DNA from 2 places in the Holdemania sp. 1001095H_141210_F2 genome. Region 2 is predicted to be linked to the other one. Evidence: a T-box and tRNA genes for the amino acid it is inferred to sense, from the RefSeq annotation. Region 2 holds a T-box; the other holds one or more tRNA genes.
What was found. A T-box is a leader RNA that pairs with one kind of tRNA and senses whether it is charged. The one in region 2 lies ahead of trpS (tryptophan--tRNA ligase), so its partner is inferred to be a tRNA-Trp.

Region 1 (8,215 bases), on a different contig from region 2:
TATCTGGTCGTCTTTCCGCTGTTTTCGATCGTGAAGGATACCTTCCTGGTCCATTCCGCTGAGAAATCCCGCGTCCATCAGGCGGTCGGCAGCTTGACAGCGTATCATTGGAACCGCACGTTCGCCAGCGTTTACAGTAAATCCTTATTGTATGAACCGCTGGCCCACAGCCTGATCTGTTCGATCAGCGCCTGCATCGTCGCAATTTTAATCGGCGGGGGCTTTGCCTGGCTGGTTACCCGCAGTGATCTGCGCTGGAAAAAAGTCCTGACCAAGCTGTTCATCTTCCCATACATCATGCCGAGCTGGACGCTGGCGTTAGCCTGGAAGAATTTCTTTAAAAACGCTGCGGTCGGCGGAGCGACCGGCATCTTCACGGCACTGACGGGGATCGCGACGCCGAATTGGTTCGCTTATGGACCATTTCCGATCATTCTGGTCACCGGGCTGCATTATGCGCCGTTCGCCTATATCCTGATCGGCGGCATCCTGCGCAACATGGATGCGAATCTGGAAGAAGCGGCGGTCATCCTGAAAACCAGACGCCTGCGGATGTTTACGCGGATTACAATTCCGATGGTCATGCCGGCCGTGCTGAGCACGGTTATTCTGGTCTTCTCCAGCGCGATGAGTTCATTCGCCGTACCGCAGTTCCTCGGTCTGCCGGTGCGTTATTACGTGCTGACCACCGAGCTGTACGCCGCGCTGCAGGGAACCAACCCGGGCGTCGGCTACATTCTGGCGATTGTCATGATCATCATCAGCGTGCTGATCATGCTGGCAAACCAGAAGCTGATCGGCAAGCGCAAATCCTATGCGACGGTGACGGGCAAAAGCGCCAACGTGTCGCTGTTCCATTTAAAGAAAGCCCGCAGTCTATTGTCAGTGCTGGTGCTGTGTCTGGTGCTGTGCATGTCGGTCGTCCCGCTGATCTCGTTCTTACTGCAGTCGCTGATCATTATTAAAGGCAATTACAGTCTGTCCAACATGACGCTGGATTTCTGGATCGGCAGCTCCAAGGGCGGCAACGATGTCATGGACAAGGCCGGAATCCTGATCAACGCGGATGTCTGGAAGACGTTGTTCAACAGTCTGAAGCTTTCGGCGATCGTCGCGGTGGGCGCGGGTACGCTGGGCTTTCTGGCCGGCTATGCGATCGTGCGCCGGCGGGGAAGCAAGCTGAGTCAGATCGTAGAAAACCTGACGTTTATCCCATATCTGATTCCGTCAATGGCTTTCGCGGCGATTTATCTGTCGATGTTCTCACGGCCGCACGGGATCATTCCGTCGCTCTACGGCACCTTTGCGATTCTGGCGCTGATCGGGACGGTCAAATATTTGCCGATGGCCTCTCGTTCCGGTGTGAATTCGATGCTGCAGCTGTCGCCGGAAATTGAGGAGGCCGGCATCATTCAGGGCATTCCCTGGGTCAAACGGATGGCGAAGATCATCGTGCCGATCGAGAAGTCGACGATCGTCTCCGGCTATCTGCTGCCGTTTGTTTCCAGCATGCGTGAGCTGAGCTTATACGTGATTCTGGTCACCGCAAATAACCGCGTGCTGACAACGTTGTTATTCATGTATGATGAAAAGGGCTGGGAGCAGTATTCCAACGCGATCAACCTGTTGATCATCTTCGTCGTACTCGTCGTCAACTTCGCTGTGGAAAAGCTGACCGGAGCTTCGATTGAAAAGGGTGTAGGAGGAGGAAATTAACATGCCGACGATACGGTTAGTCGATATTACAAAGCGGTTTGGCAAGGATTCTGTTGCCGTAAATCATTTGAATCTGGAAATTAAGGACGGGGATTTCGTTTCCCTTTTAGGACCTTCCGGCTGCGGCAAAACGACGACGCTGCGGATGATCGCCGGGCTGGAAACGCCGAGCGAAGGCGAGATCTACATCGACGATCAGCTGGTGTTCTCCGATGCCAGGGGCGTCAATGTTTCACCGGATAAGCGCAACGTCGGTTTCCTGTTTCAGAACTATGCCCTGTGGCCGCACATGACGGTGTATAAAAATATTTCATTTGGTTTGGAAAACATGAAATGGCCGAAGGAAAAGATCGACTCCCGGGTGAAGGAAATCTGCCAGACGATGCGGATTGAAGAATACATTCAGCGCTATCCGTCTGAATTGTCGGGTGGTCAGCAGCAGCGCGTTGCGATCGCCCGGACCTTAGCCCCGAACCCGCGGGTGTTGTTGATGGACGAACCGCTGTCCAACCTGGACGCCAAGCTGCGCAACGACATGCGCGCTGAACTGAAGCGGCTGCACATGGCGACCGGAGCGACGTTTGTCTATGTAACCCACGATCAGTCGGAGGCGATGACGCTGAGCTCGAAGGTATGTCTGATCAAGGAAGGCGTCTTGCAGCAGTATTGTCCGCCATTGACGTTGTATGGTGAACCGGCGAATTTATTCTGCGCTGATTTCATGGGCAATCCGGCGATGAATTTCATTTCCTGCCACGGGATCAAAAAGGATCAGGCAGTCGAATTGACCTGCCGGCATTTCTCGGTTCGTTTCACGCCGAACCAACCGCTGGCGCTGCCGGCGGAAGGGGATTATGTTTTAGGCGTAAGACCGGAATTTGTTAAAGTCAGCGCGGACGAGGGCATCGAAGGCACGGTTGTTTCCTCATTGCCAAGCGGGATGGAAACAACGTTGTCGCTGGCGGTCAAGGACATCACGTTGTCGGCGGTGGCCTTCGGCAGCATCGACTTCGCGATGGATTCCGTCATTCACTTCGGTTTTGAAGGGGATCGGTATATCCTGTTTGACGCGCAGTCGACAGAAAATCTGGGACTGGGTTCCTTACAGATTTTAAACTGATTTAAATAGGGTAATCCTGAAAGAGGAGTGGAACATGGGCGAAAAAGGAGAAAAATTATTTTGGACCGGCGTCGACCGGGTAATGAACATCGTGCTGCTGGGCTTTCTGTGGCTGATCTGCAGTCTGCCTGTCGTCACGATCGGCGCCTCCAGTACGGCGCTCAACGCCTCGATGAGCGGTTATGTGCGGGGAGATCGCCGCTCGGTGATAAAATCCTTTTTCGCCGCGTTTCGTCAGCATTGGCCGCTAGCCACGAAGATCTGGCTGATCCATCTGGTTGTCATCGCGGTGCTGCTGTGGGATTTGATTTATTATCGGATCGGCGAATCGTCGCAGGATGTGCTGGGGGCCACGGTGGCTGCGGTTGGGCTTGGGCTTGTCTTTTTTGAATTGTTGATGGTCTTTGCACTGCTGGCGGAAGTTCCCGGGCTGACAGTAAAAACAGCGCTGGCGAAGGCGCTGGACCTGGCGTTTACTTGTTTCTTGGAGTCGTTGTCTATCGCGGTGCTGACGCTGGCGGTGCCGGTGGCAGTCTTCTTTCTGCTGCCGGGATTCCTGCCGGCATTGCCGGGCTTGATTGTGTATCTGGACTGGCAGATCCTGCCGAAGATGTTCCAGAAAGCCAAGTTTAAAAAGGGCAGCCGGGAACAGAATCGGATGTTACGGAAACAAAATCACTGAAGGCGGAAGGCGGAGCGAAGTTTCTGCCTTCGTTTTTTTATTTTTTTGTTGAAATCATAAAAAGTTTATGCTATTATTACAAAGCAATCGGAAAAAATGGCTCGTTGGTGAAGTGGCTTAACACAGCGCCCTTTCACGGCGTCATTCACGAGTTCGAATCTCGTACGAGTCACCATTTTTTTAGGGGTGTGGTTCAATGGTAGAACAGAGGTCTCCAAAACCTTTGATGGGAGTTCGATTCTCTCCACCCCTGCCACTTATTCGCAAAGCCTTTCTGAAAGGCTTTTTTTATTGCATAATAATCCCCAGTTTAGTCTAAAAATAAAAGTACCAGATTGAGAAATATCGCCGGGAAATTGGACCCCGGCGATCAAATCTTCCGGATGTTCCTTTTTTGTGTCTTTTGTCACGCTGAACACGCGAATACCGGTTTACTTTTCAGGTTAAATATCTTAAAATTACGATGTATCTAAGATGAGAAGGAGATTAACTATGAAAATTTCATCACTACAATCTGCTAGATATGAGTATTCACCGAAACTTCCAGGTATGCTGAGACATGGCATTGCCAATATCGGGGTTCAGGAAGGCGAAGAAACTCAAAGCGCAGCCGATCAGGAAGTAATCAAACGCTTATTTCCAAACACATACGGCAAAAAAGAAATTACATTTGTTCAGGGTGAGAACACGGCGGAAACGAAGAAACAGGTCGTCGGCGTGATTCTTTCCGGCGGTCAGGCTCCGGGCGGACACAATGTCATCTGCGGCTTATATGATGCTTTAAAAGCTGCGAATAAAGAAAATGTTCTCTATGGTTTCAAGAATGGTCCGATCGGTTTGATTGAAGACGATTATTTGATTTTTGACGATGCCTACATCAACCAGTACCGCAACACGGGCGGATTCGATATCATCGGTTCCGGCAGAACGAAGCTGGAAACTAGCGAACAATTCGCGATCGTTGCGGATGTCTGCAAGAAGCATGGAATTACGGCGATTGTCATCATCGGCGGCGATGACTCCAATACCAATGCGGCGGTTTTGGCTGAATACTTTGCGGCGCATGACACCGGCGTTCAGGTCATCGGCTGCCCGAAGACGATCGACGGCGACCTGAAGAACGAAGACATCGAATGCTCGTTCGGGTTTGATACGGCGACCAAGACTTACAGCGAAATCATTGGCAACATCGAAAGAGACGCGAATTCCGCGAAGAAATACTGGCATTTCATCAAAGTCATGGGCCGTTCCGCTTCCCATGTCGCTCTGGAATGCGCGCTGGAAACGCAGCCGAATATCTGTCTGATCTCCGAAGAAGTATCGGAAAAGAAAATGTCGCTGTCGCAGATTGCGGATTACATTGCGGATTCCGTTGAAAAGCGTGCGGCAAAGGGCATGAACTTCGGCGTTGCGATCATTCCGGAAGGCGTCGTTGAATTCGTACCGGAATTCTCTGCGTTAATTCAGGAAATCAACGAACTTCTCGCCGGAAGCAAGGCTGACGCGTTCAACGCGCTGGCGACGTGGAGCGAAAAGTATGCGTTCATTGAACAAGGACTGACGAAAGAATCCATGGGCGTCTTTGCGATCCTGCCGGAAAACATCCAGCAGCAGCTGTTCCTGGAACGCGATCCGCACGGCAACGTCCAGGTTTCTCTGATCGAATCGGAAAAATTATTCTCGGCGTTAGTCAAGGATAAACTGGATGAAAGAAAGAAAGCCGGAACGTATAAGGGAAAATTCAGCCCGCTGCATCATTTCTTAGGCTATGAAGGACGATGCGCGTTCCCGTCTAACTTTGATTCCGACTACTGCTACTCGCTGGGATATAATGCGTTCATGCTGATCCAGTATGGCTATAACGGGTATCTGTCAAAGATCTCCAACCTGTCCAAGCCGGCCAGCGAATGGACAGCGGGCGGTATGCCGATCACGAAGATGATGAACATCGAAAGAAGACATGGCGAAGACAAGCCGGTCATCAAGAAAGCACTTGTCGAGCTGGATGGCAAGCCGTTTAAATTCTTTGAGGCTCATCGTGAGGAATGGGCTGTGGAAACCAGCTTCGTTTATCCGGGCGCGATCCAGTATTACGGACCAGCTGAAGTCTGCGATATCACGACGAAGACGCTGGCGCTGGAACACGCTGAGTAAAACAAAAACATTCTGTTTCCTTCCGAATCTGTTTTAAAGTAACAAAAAAAGAAATTGCCGAATGGATTGAATTTTCCAAGGGGCAATTTCTTTTTTTCATTTTATCGAATGTGTTCAACTGGAATCTCTGCGATATCAGAAGCGTGAATCAGCTCGTTGTACGTGCTCAGGACCAGCTTCAGATTTTCTGACAAAGGATTGGCGCCGTTTAAATAAAGCACGCGGCAGGGCAGACTGGCCGCCCATTCCAGATGCCGTTTGCGGCAGGGAGAACCGTCGGTTTCGTAGCGGTCAGAATCCGCCAGGAAACGCTGGTGCGCTTCAAACATATCCCCGCCCGGCAGAATCCGCGCGCCGAAGGCTTCCAGTTCCCTCTGGTGCAGACGCTGCCGGCGAAGCTCGGCCGGAGCGTCGACATGCACGGCCAGATCAAACAACGGTACAAACGGCGCATTGAAGCTGTCCATTGATCCAGCCATGACGAAATGATCGAATGGAGTAATGTCATGCATCAGCCGTTCGGCTTTTTCTGTTCGCGAAAACATGAGCGTGAACGGAACTGGCGTGTCTTTGCGCCATAGATAATCGTCGATGTCAAAATAGGGATAACCCAGTTCACTGGCCGTCATCCTGCCCAGCGTGGTTTTTCCTGAACCGGAAGAACCAAATAAAAGAATACCTCGCGTCATCGCTTACCCTCCCCTGATATACTGTCCGGACTTTTATTCTATCCCGGAAATGCAGGTTCCGCAATCGGAAGCTTCCAGAATCAAGGATAATCAACATGTTTCGCTCTGGCGGAAGGAAGTTTTTTTATTCCAGGTCGATCAGGCGGACGTTGGTCACGCCCTTTTTCTCTTTCAGGCTGCGCAGCACTTCGTCGATGGAACAATCCAGATCTGAGATATCCAGCGAGAGGCTGACCGAGGCGTGATCATGAATCGGAATTGACTGGTTGATCGTCAGCACGCTGGTGTGCTGGGCCGCCAGTTCGTTGAGCACCTCGCTTAACACGCCCTGCTGATGTGTCAGGATCATGCTTAACACAGCTTTGCGGCCGCGCGCGTTTTCCGAGAAAGAAAAGATCGAATCTTTATATTTATAATAGGTGCTGCGGCTGATGCCGACGCGCTGAACAGCTTCGCTGACCCCTTTTACTTTGTGCTGTTCGACAAGATCGCGGGCTTCCACAACTTTCGCGTAAAAATCCGGCAGGATTTTCGTGTTGACGATCAGATATTGTTCACTCATAGGGTTCCTCCTTGCATTCAATACGGACGCCTTCCTGTTGGACGCGGCAGGGCAGCAGCTGCCAATGATGATCCAGTGTTTTGAGCTTTAACGAAAGGGCAGCTTCCGGAAGATCATCGAGAAATAAGGCCAGCAGCGTCGGCCCGGAACCGCTGATCATTACCGCGGCGGCTCCCTGATCGACGCATAACTGTTTTACAGCCGCATATTCCGGAATCAGCGGGATGCGGTAAGGCTCGTGCAATGGTTCGTTCATCGCCGCTTCCAGCAACGCGCTGTCCGCCGTTTCCAATCCTTTTAATAGAAAAGCCAGCTTGCCCAGAGCGCCCGCGGCCTGGGCATGAGGAATCCTCTGAGGCAGAGCCTGGCGGGCACGGCGGGTTTCCAGTTCGAAGTCCGGGACCAGCGCGGCCAACCGCAGACGTTCGCTGACGCTGAAGTCGGCGGTCAACAGACAGTCCTGATCGATCAGCGCGGCCTTCAATCCGCCTAACAACGCCGGGGTGACATTATCCGGATGACCTTCCAGTTCACAGGCCAGCCGCAGAAGATCCAGCGTGGAGACCGGCTCGTTCAACAGCGCGTTCGCCCCGCACAGGCCCGCGAGGATGCAGGCGGAAGACGATCCCAGACCGCGGCTGACCGGGATCGGCGAATCAATCGTGATCCGGACGGGGATTGGTTTCTCGTTCAGCTTTTGAAACAAACGGCAGTAGGCTTTCCAGACTAAATTATTCTCGTTGCAATAACGCCGGGGACAACCGGTAATCGCAAACTGCGCGGCGGGGGTGAAAGTGAAGCTGGCTTGTAAGTCCAGCGCCAGTCCCAGCGTATCAAAGCCGGGGCCTAAATTGGCGGTCGTCGCCGGTACGGTCACTTTAATCATGATTCATCGCCTGCACTTTCTGCCGGACGTAATCGAGAATCGCATCCTTTTCGATCTGATCGGTATGCCGAACTGGTTTGTCCCGCAAGCCTTGCAACGGAGCGGGAATTGGAATTCCGGTGCGTTTGCTCAACTGTTCCATCGCCATCCACTCGTCCATTTCAGCCGCACCGAACAAGGCTTCATAGACGTCCTTGCTGAACTTGAAGCACGAAGCGGTCGCCAGGACAACGCATGGATTTTTTTCAAATCCTTCACTTCGCAGCCGGCGCAGGACGTGCACGCCGACTGCGGTGTGCGGATCGAGGACCTGACCGCTTTGGGCATAGACCTGCCGGATGGTTGCGGCAGCCTGCTCGTCGGTACAGTCGCCGCAGGCAAATTGTTTCTGCAGGCGGCGGAGTAA
Region 2 (8,215 bases):
TCAGCGGGCCAAGCTCATGACATATCTGACCGTGCATTGGTTTATGCAGACGCTGGTGCAGCGTCAGGAAGCGATGGCCGCGCTGACGGGCTTGACCGTGCGGGCGCCGTTCTGCGACGCGAAGCTCTACCAATATCTGTATAACGTGCCGTGGTCGATGAAATTTTATAAAGGCGAGGAGAAGGGACTTTTGCGGCTGGCGTTTGAAGACGTCCTGCCGGCCAAGGTCGCGCACCGCAAGAAAAACCCGTATCCGAAGACCTATCATCCGGAATATACCCAGCGTGTCAAGGACCGTCTGCAGGCACTGATCAACGATCCTGAGTGTCGTTTGTGCGAGCTGCTGGAGCCGGCGGGATTGCAGGAATTAATCGACACCGACGGCGGCAGTTTTGCCAAACCGTGGTTCGGTCAGCTGATGATGGGACCGCAGCTGCTGGCGTATTTTATCCAGCTGGAACTGTGGCTGCGCCGCTACCAGATCCGCATCGAATTCTAAGATTTCAGATTCCTGTCTTTTTGGCTTGAAAGACAAAATAAAGATGATAAAATGAGGAATGGAAAAAAAGAGGAGATTTTATGTCAAACCAAGCCAAAAAAGACTGTAAAACACTGATTGCAGTCATTATTTCCGCCTTTGTCTACGCGCTGGCGATGAAAGCTTTTGTCGAGACCGGCAATCTGTTCCCGGGCGGCTTCGCCGGCCTGTCCCGCATGTTCAGCATGTCGCTGTCGAAATTCGGCGGGATTACGATTCCGTTCAGCGTCTTCTACTTCCTGCTGAACATTCCGCCGACGTTGTTAGTTTACAAATATGTCGGCCACCGTTTCACGATCTTTTCCGTGCTGCAATACTCGTTAACCAGCTTGTTTACAGAGTTGCTTCCGACCTTTCCGATCACCAGCGACATGCTTTTGATCGCCGTGTTCGGCGGTATCTTGGGCGGTCTGGCAATCTCAATCGCGCTGCGTGCGGATGCCAGCAGCGGCGGCACCGATTTCATCGCGATTTACGCCTCGACGAAATACAACGCGCCGACCTGGTCCTACGTCATGTATTTCAACGCCGCGATGTTAGTGCTGGCAGGCATTCTGTTCGGTTGGGAACAGGCGCTGTATTCAATTATTTATCAGTTCTGCAGCACCCAGGTCGTGCAGACGATGCATCTGCGCTACAAGCTGAATTCCTTGTTTATCATCACGGAGAAGCCAGAAGAAGTCTGCGACGCGGTGTTTCATTACTGCCGTCACGGCATCACCAAGCTGTGGGGCGAAGGGGGCTTCTCGCATACGCCGCGGTGTCTGTTGTTCATGACGGTCAACGCCTATCAGGTTCACGGCTTGATCGAAGCAATCCGCCTGGTCGATCCGAAGGTGTTCATCAACGTGTCCAAAACCGATAAAATCATCGGCAACTATTATCAGAAACCGCTGGACTAACCCAGCCTGAGACGTTCTTTCATCAGAACGTCTTTTTTTCCGCTTTTCGACGAAGTTAAACAAGCTTTGCGCTTTTAAGCGGGTATGCTGAGCTTAACGGAAGGGGCGAAGCACATGGACTATCAGGTTAACGATCCTGAACTGCAGCGAAAGCTGGATCTGGCGGACAATGTCATCCAGCCGAAAACCCGCCAGGAAAGCCGGCTGCAGCGCTACTGGCAAAGCGTGGGGTGGAAGCACGCGGATAAAAAAAACCTGGGACTACCATCATCCCAGGCTGCGGACAGCTGAGGCTGTCCGTTTATCGTTTGCGGAACTCAAGACCGATTTTGCGCTGGACCTTTTCCAGCTTGCGGCTGGCCAGCCGCTGCGCCTTGACGGCGCCCTCGGCCAGCGTTTCCTCGATCAAGGTCGAATTGATGATCTCGTTGTAGCGGGCCTGAATTCTTTCCAGCTCGGCGCAGACGACGTCCGCCACGGCGCTTTTGAATTCCCCATAGCCTTTGCCCGCGAAACGCTCGACGATCGTTTCGATCGCTTCACCTGAGAGCGAAGACATAATCGTCAGCAGGTTGGCGATGCCCGGCTGATTTTCAGGATCAAAGCGCACACACGCTTCGTTGTCTGTCACGGCCGACATGATTTTCTTGCGGGCCGATTTGAGATCTTCCAGCAGATAGATGCAGCCCTTGTCGCCTTTGTCGGATTTGGACATTTTCTTTGACGGATCGCTGAGCGACATGATCCGCGCGCCCACCTTTGGAACAACCGGCTCCGGAATCCGGAACGTTTCGCCATAGCGGTTGTTGAAGCGGTTGGCAATATCGCGGGTCAGCTCGACATGCTGCTTCTGATCCTCGCCGACGGGAACGTAATCCGCGTCATAGATCAGAATATCGGCCGCCATTAAGCACGGATAAGTGTACAGGCCGACCGTCAGGTTTGTTTCGCCTTTTGCGACCTTATCCTTATACTGCGTCATCCGGTTCAGCTCGCCCTGATAGCTGTTGCAGTTCATAATAAAGCCCAGCTGCGCATGCTCCTTGACGTCGGACTGTAAGAAAATCGTCGCCCGCTGCGGATCCAGACCGCACGCCAGATACAGCGCCACCGCGTCCTTCAGATTCTTTTTCAGTTCTTTGGGATCCTGATAAACCGTGATGCAGTGCAGGTTGGCGATGAACACAAGCATTTCGTATTCATCCTGATACTTGACGAAATTGCGCAGGGCGCCGATATAGTTGCCCAGCGTCAACTGTCCGCTCGGCTTGATTCCGCTGAGCATGACTTTTCTTTTTTCAGTGTTTTCCATCATTTCTCCTCCTAAAATAAAAACGTCCCGATCACCGGGACGCTTCCGCGTGGTACCACCCAGCTTGTTTTCCAGACGCCTGAAAAACCGCTCATGCAGGATAACGGCCTGTTCCGTTGGAAAACTGACGCTTTCCAAGGCTCCAAAAACCCAATTCACGAAAGATTTCTGCGGATGAGTCGCACCGTTCCTCATCTCTCTGGATGTCACAAAATCCCGCTACTGCTTTTTCTTCGTTGCTTTTCTTAATTTAAGCACAAACCGATCGAACATGCAAGCCGGATCGGACTGGATCTTGTCAATCCGAGACGCAGCAGCGAACTGCACGGTCATAAAAAATCATGAAATTCATCCGAGAATCGGCAGGGCCGGATTGAATTTCCGGCTGTTTCATTGTATGATAAAAGCTCAAAAGAACTCACAACGGCGTTGAGCTTGATTTCAGCCCGGCTGTGCGCAATAGAAATGGCGGTGCAATTTATGATCGTAGTGTATACTTCACCCGGCTGTGCTTCCTGCCGAAAGGTCAAACAATGGCTGAAAGAGCGGAATCTGCCGTATATAGAAAAGAACATTTTTACGACGCTGCTCAACGAAACGGAGATCCGGCATTTGTTGATGCGCAGTGAAAACGGCTCGGAGGATATCATCTCCAAGCGCTCAAAAATCATCCAGCAGAACGCGATCGACCTGGACGACATGACGATCAGCGAGCTGGTGCATTTCATCCAGGAAAATCCATCCGTGCTGAAACGGCCGATCATCCTGAATGAACGGAACTTCCAGGTCGGCTACGACGAGGAGGAGATCGACGCGTTCGTCCCGCAGCAGCTGCGCTCTCTGGCCCGGCTGTCCTGCAACGCCAGCTGTCCGAATTACGCCGGCTGCGGCAAGATCCGGGAAGAAGCCTGACAAGCATCTGCGGATGCTTGTTTTTTTCCTCAAATCCAAAAGAAACAAAGGGAGGATGAATGATGAAAATCTTAGTCGGTTTGTCCGGCGGCGTTGATTCCGCCGTCGCGGCGTATCTTTTAAAACAACAGGGGCTGGACGTGACCTGCGCGTTCATGCGCAACTGGGATTCAATGGCCAACAATGATTTCTTAGGCAATCCGAATGCGGACGACGACGTATGCCCGCAGGAAAAGGACTGGATGGACGCTAAAAGCGTCGCCGACAGTCTGGGATTAGAACTGCTGCGCGTGGATTTTGTCAAGGAATATTGGGATAACGTTTTCTCTAACTTCCTGCAGGAATACAAGAAGGGGCGGACGCCGAATCCCGATATTTTGTGCAACAAATACATCAAGTTTTCCAGCTTTCTCGATTTCGCCCGCAGCCGCGGCTTCGATACGCTGGCGACCGGCCATTATGCGCGTGTGCGGCACGAAGCAGACTTCAGCGGTTTATACAAGGCGCACGACCTGAATAAGGATCAGAGCTATTTCCTTTGCCAGGTTGCGTCCGATGCGCTGCGGCATACGTTGTTTCCGTTAGGCGAAATTGAAAAGCCGGAAGTGCGGCGGATCGCGAAGGAACTGCGGCTGTCGATCGCGGAGAAAAAGGATTCGACCGGAATCTGTTTTATCGGCGAGCGCAACTTTCGGGAATTTCTGAAGAACTACCTGCCGGCCAAATCCGGCAAGATCGTCGACGTGATCAGCCGCCGCGTCTTAGGCGACCATGAGGGCGTGCTGTATTACACTATCGGTCAGCGCAAAGGCTTGGGGATCGGCGGTGAGGGCGGACCGTGGTTTGTCGTCGGCAAGGACGTCGTCCATAACGAGCTGCTGGTGGCCAGCGGCGAAAGCAACGACTGGCTCTTAAGCGATACCTGTCTGGTCAGCGGCGTCAACTGGCTGGCCAGGACAAAACCGCAGGGCGCGCTGTCCTGCTGCGCGAAGTTCCGCTATCGTCAGAAGGATAATCCGGTGACGTTGGAATTTCTCGATGAAACGACTGTCAGACTGACCTATCCCCAACAGGTCGCTTCGGTGACCCCGGGGCAGCAGGCGGTCTTCTATCTGGGCGAGCAGTGCCTGGGCGGGGGCGTGATCGAGGAAGTCTGGCATCGCGGACAATCGCTGACGGACCGGATCCGCAGCTTTGAACCATGAACCGAGTCATGCTGTCAAAGCGCCGGGTGCAGGTCATCCTGTTCAATTATTTCGCGGGCTACCTGTTTCTTTATCCCCTGTTGATCGGGGTGCTTTTCCGGCTGTTTGCACCCTTAGAGATCCCCAATCTTGACCGGATGCTGGAAAATCTGGTCTATATCCTGGTTTTCGCGGTGACGGTCGGCGCAGCCTGGCCGCTGTTGAAGGAACACCTTGAGCGCTTTCGGCAAAACCGGCGGGCGATTGTCAAATCGACGCTGACGCGCTATGTTCAGATGTGGCTGGTGATGTATGGGATGAATCTGGCGATCATTCTGATCACCGGGCTGTCAAGCAGCCAGAATCAGGATACCGTCGTCCAGCAGCTGACCCAGTCGCCGCTGCAGATCATTCTGGTCACCTGTCTGTTTGCGCCGGTCGTCGAGGAAACCGTCTTCCGCGGGGCCGTCTTTACGCCGCTGCGCCAGCGGGGCAGCTTTCGCACCGCCGCGCTGGTCAGCGGGTTTCTGTTCGGTCTTCTGCATGTGTTCACGTCGTTGCTGAGCGGCAATTTCAGCGACGGGATCTTTATCCTCGTTTACGGCACGATGGGCTATCTGTTGTGCGCAGCCGAGGAAGAAAATCAGACGATCGTCAGTCCGCTGCTGATGCACGGGCTGAACAATCTGATCAGCGTGATGCTGATCCTGCTGTGAGAAAGGAATGAGGGAAATGAGTGAGGAACGCGACGTCATCCGCGGCAAACTGAAGCAGATCGTCTTCCGCAACGACGACAACGGCTACACTGTCGCTCGTTTTATCGTTGATGATCTGCAGCAGCGGCAGGTGACGATCACCGGGTATCTGCCGGTGTTCAGCGAGGATGCGCTGATGGAGTTAAGCGGCAGCTATGTCGATCATCCCCGCTATGGAATGCAGTTTCAGGTTGAGACCTTCCATCGCGTCATGCCGGACGACGAGGATTCCCTGATTCGTTTTCTGTCCGGTCCGTTATTTGAGGGCATCGGCAAAAAATATGCCGAAACGATTGTGGCGGCCCTTGGTAAAGACGCGATTCATCGGATTAAAAACGACCCAACTGTGCTGGACAGCGTGCCGAAAATGACGAGCAAGCGCCGGACAGCGATTCTGGAAGGGTTAAAAGAAAGCGACGACGATCTGGAAAATCTGATCCAGTTCTTTGTCGCTCATGGTCTGGGGATGCGCAACGTCATGAAGCTGGAGCGGATCTACGGTAAGGAAGCGGTTGAGAAAATCCAGGAAAATCCGTATCGGATGGTCGATGAGGTCGACGGCATCGGGTTTGCGACGGCGGACAAGGTCGCGATGTCGCTGGGCTTTGAGCTGGAGGATCCGCGCCGGCTGGAAGCGGCGATGGTGGCGCTGGTCGATCAGATGAACATGCAGAGCGGCGATACGTTTGTCAGCCGCGAAGGACTGGCGCATCAGATGAAACGTCAGTGCGCCGGTCTGACCTATGATTTTGACGAACTGCTGGAATCGCTGCTTTTACAAAGACGGTTAGTGGAAGAAGAAGGGCGGATCTATCATGTCGATCAATATGACGCGGAGGTCCAGATCGCGCAGTTTCTGACGCTGTTTCCGTTTGAAGAACTGGAACCGGTCGATCCCGAAACGCTGCAGTTTGAGCTGGATGCGCTGCAGGAAAAGCTGGCGATCACCTACGATCAAGCGCAGCTGGAGGCGATCCACACGTTTTTTGAACATGACGCGATGATCCTGACCGGCGGCCCGGGAACGGGCAAGACAACCGTTGTGCGGGCGTTGACCGCGTTGTTTAAAAAACTGTATCCGTACCAGCGGATCGCCTGCTGCGCCCCGACCGGACGGGCAGCGAAACGGCTGGCTGAGCTGACGGAAACCGATACGTTTACGATCCACAGTTTGTTGGGCTGGGATCTGGAATCGAATACGTTTACCAAGACGGAACAGGATCCGCTGATCGTCGATCTGTTGATCATCGACGAATTTTCCATGGTCGACAGCTGGCTGTTCGCGGCGCTGTGCAAAGCCTCGGTGCATGTCAAGAAGCTGTGCATCATCGGCGACGAGGATCAGCTGCCTTCGGTCCGCTGCGGCTGCGTCTTGAAGGATTTAATCACCTCCGAGCTGTTTCCGTTAGTCCGGCTGGAACGGATCTTCCGCCAGAGCGAGGGCAGCGACGTGATCACGCTGGCGCATCAGATCCGTCAGGGCCAGACGGAGGAACTGGACTGTCATGGCGACGTGGCGTTTTTCCCGGTCGGACTTTACGAGATCAAGGATCAGGTCATCAACGTCGTTCAGTCGGCGCTCAACAAGGGCTACGATATTCAGGACATTCAGGTGCTGGCCAGCAAATACAACGGACCGGCCGGGATCGACCGGCTGAACGCCGCTTTGCAGCAATGCCTGAATCCGCCGGAGAAGGGCAAGCGTGAATGGAAGGTGGGCTACCGCACCTTCCGCGAGGGCGACAAAATTTTACAATTAAAAAACCAGCCGGATGACGACGTCTACAATGGCGATATCGGCATGCTCGTGGAAATCGTTTACGCCAATGAGGACGAAGCCGGCAAAAACCGGCTGATCGTCGACTTCGAAGGAATTCTCGTTGAATACACCTCGGATAACCTGCTCAACATTTCGCACGCCTACTGCATTTCCGTGCATAAATCCCAGGGCAGCGAATATCCGATCGTCATCATGCCGGTCGTGCGTGATTATGGGATCATGCTTCAGCGGCGGCTGATCTATACCGGCGTCACCCGCGCTAAAAAATCACTGGTTCTCTTAGGCGAGAAGGACGCGTTGATCCGCGGGATTGCCAGCCAGGAACATCATTTGCGCTCAACGACGCTTACCCGGCGGATCGCGGCGATGCTGAATCCGGAATTTTAAGCATAAGTTTATCCGCTTGCGGACATACTAACACCAAAAGGAGTGGAACGTATGAAAAAATGGTTATTCGGTTTCATGGCCGGTATGGCTGCCGGCATGGTGGTCGCGTTTGCGAATGAAGATGAACTCGACGACGCTTATTACAAGGCCTGCAAATGTAAAAAGAAGCTGATCCGCAAAATGCACCAGATGGATCTTGAACACTAACCCCGTCGTTGCGGGGTTTCTCTTTTATGAAAGACCTGTTTGAACGAACGGATTGGAAACGCTGGCTGCAGCTGTTTGGCTGCGTGCTGATCGTGATGATCGTGCTCAGAATGTTAGGCTGGGATGTTGTGCTGATGGCCGTCTTCCATGCGCTGTCGCCGCTGTTGTTCTCCTGTCTGATCGTGTTTCTGTTTGAGCCGTTTGTCGAGAAACTGCCGTTTCCCCGGGGGATCAGCTG

Region 1: it encodes a tRNA-Trp, which carries the amino acid that the T-box ahead of trpS (tryptophan--tRNA ligase) is inferred to sense. The anticodon was not compared.

The regions. Positions count from the first base shown of each region.
Region 1 covers NZ_JADNPO010000002.1:216,331-224,545, reverse strand. The annotation lists gene I2G61_RS02425 (iron ABC transporter permease) at 1-1,716, shown strand, start outside; gene I2G61_RS02420 (ABC transporter ATP-binding protein) at 1,718-2,836, shown strand; gene I2G61_RS02415 (YesL family protein) at 2,871-3,518, shown strand; tRNA gene I2G61_RS02410 (tRNA-Glu) at 3,617-3,693, shown strand; tRNA gene I2G61_RS02405 (tRNA-Trp) at 3,701-3,774, shown strand; gene I2G61_RS02400 (diphosphate--fructose-6-phosphate 1-phosphotransferase) at 4,011-5,672, shown strand; gene I2G61_RS02395 (shikimate kinase) at 5,774-6,361, opposite strand; gene I2G61_RS02390 (ACT domain-containing protein) at 6,486-6,923, opposite strand; gene thrB (homoserine kinase) at 6,916-7,809, opposite strand; gene thrC (threonine synthase) at 7,802-8,215, opposite strand, start outside.
Region 2 covers NZ_JADNPO010000004.1:52,719-60,933, forward strand. The annotation lists gene I2G61_RS03835 (asparagine synthetase B) at 1-499, shown strand, start outside; gene I2G61_RS03840 (YitT family protein) at 580-1,440, shown strand; gene I2G61_RS03845 (hypothetical protein) at 1,555-1,731, shown strand; gene trpS (tryptophan--tRNA ligase) at 1,742-2,752, opposite strand; T-box leader at 2,785-2,998, opposite strand; gene I2G61_RS03855 (Spx/MgsR family RNA polymerase-binding regulatory protein) at 3,233-3,664, shown strand; gene mnmA (tRNA 2-thiouridine(34) synthase MnmA) at 3,724-4,869, shown strand; gene I2G61_RS03865 (CPBP family intramembrane glutamic endopeptidase) at 4,866-5,564, shown strand; gene I2G61_RS03870 (ATP-dependent RecD-like DNA helicase) at 5,581-7,770, shown strand; gene I2G61_RS03875 (hypothetical protein) at 7,822-7,977, shown strand; gene I2G61_RS03880 (AI-2E family transporter) at 8,004-8,215, shown strand, end outside.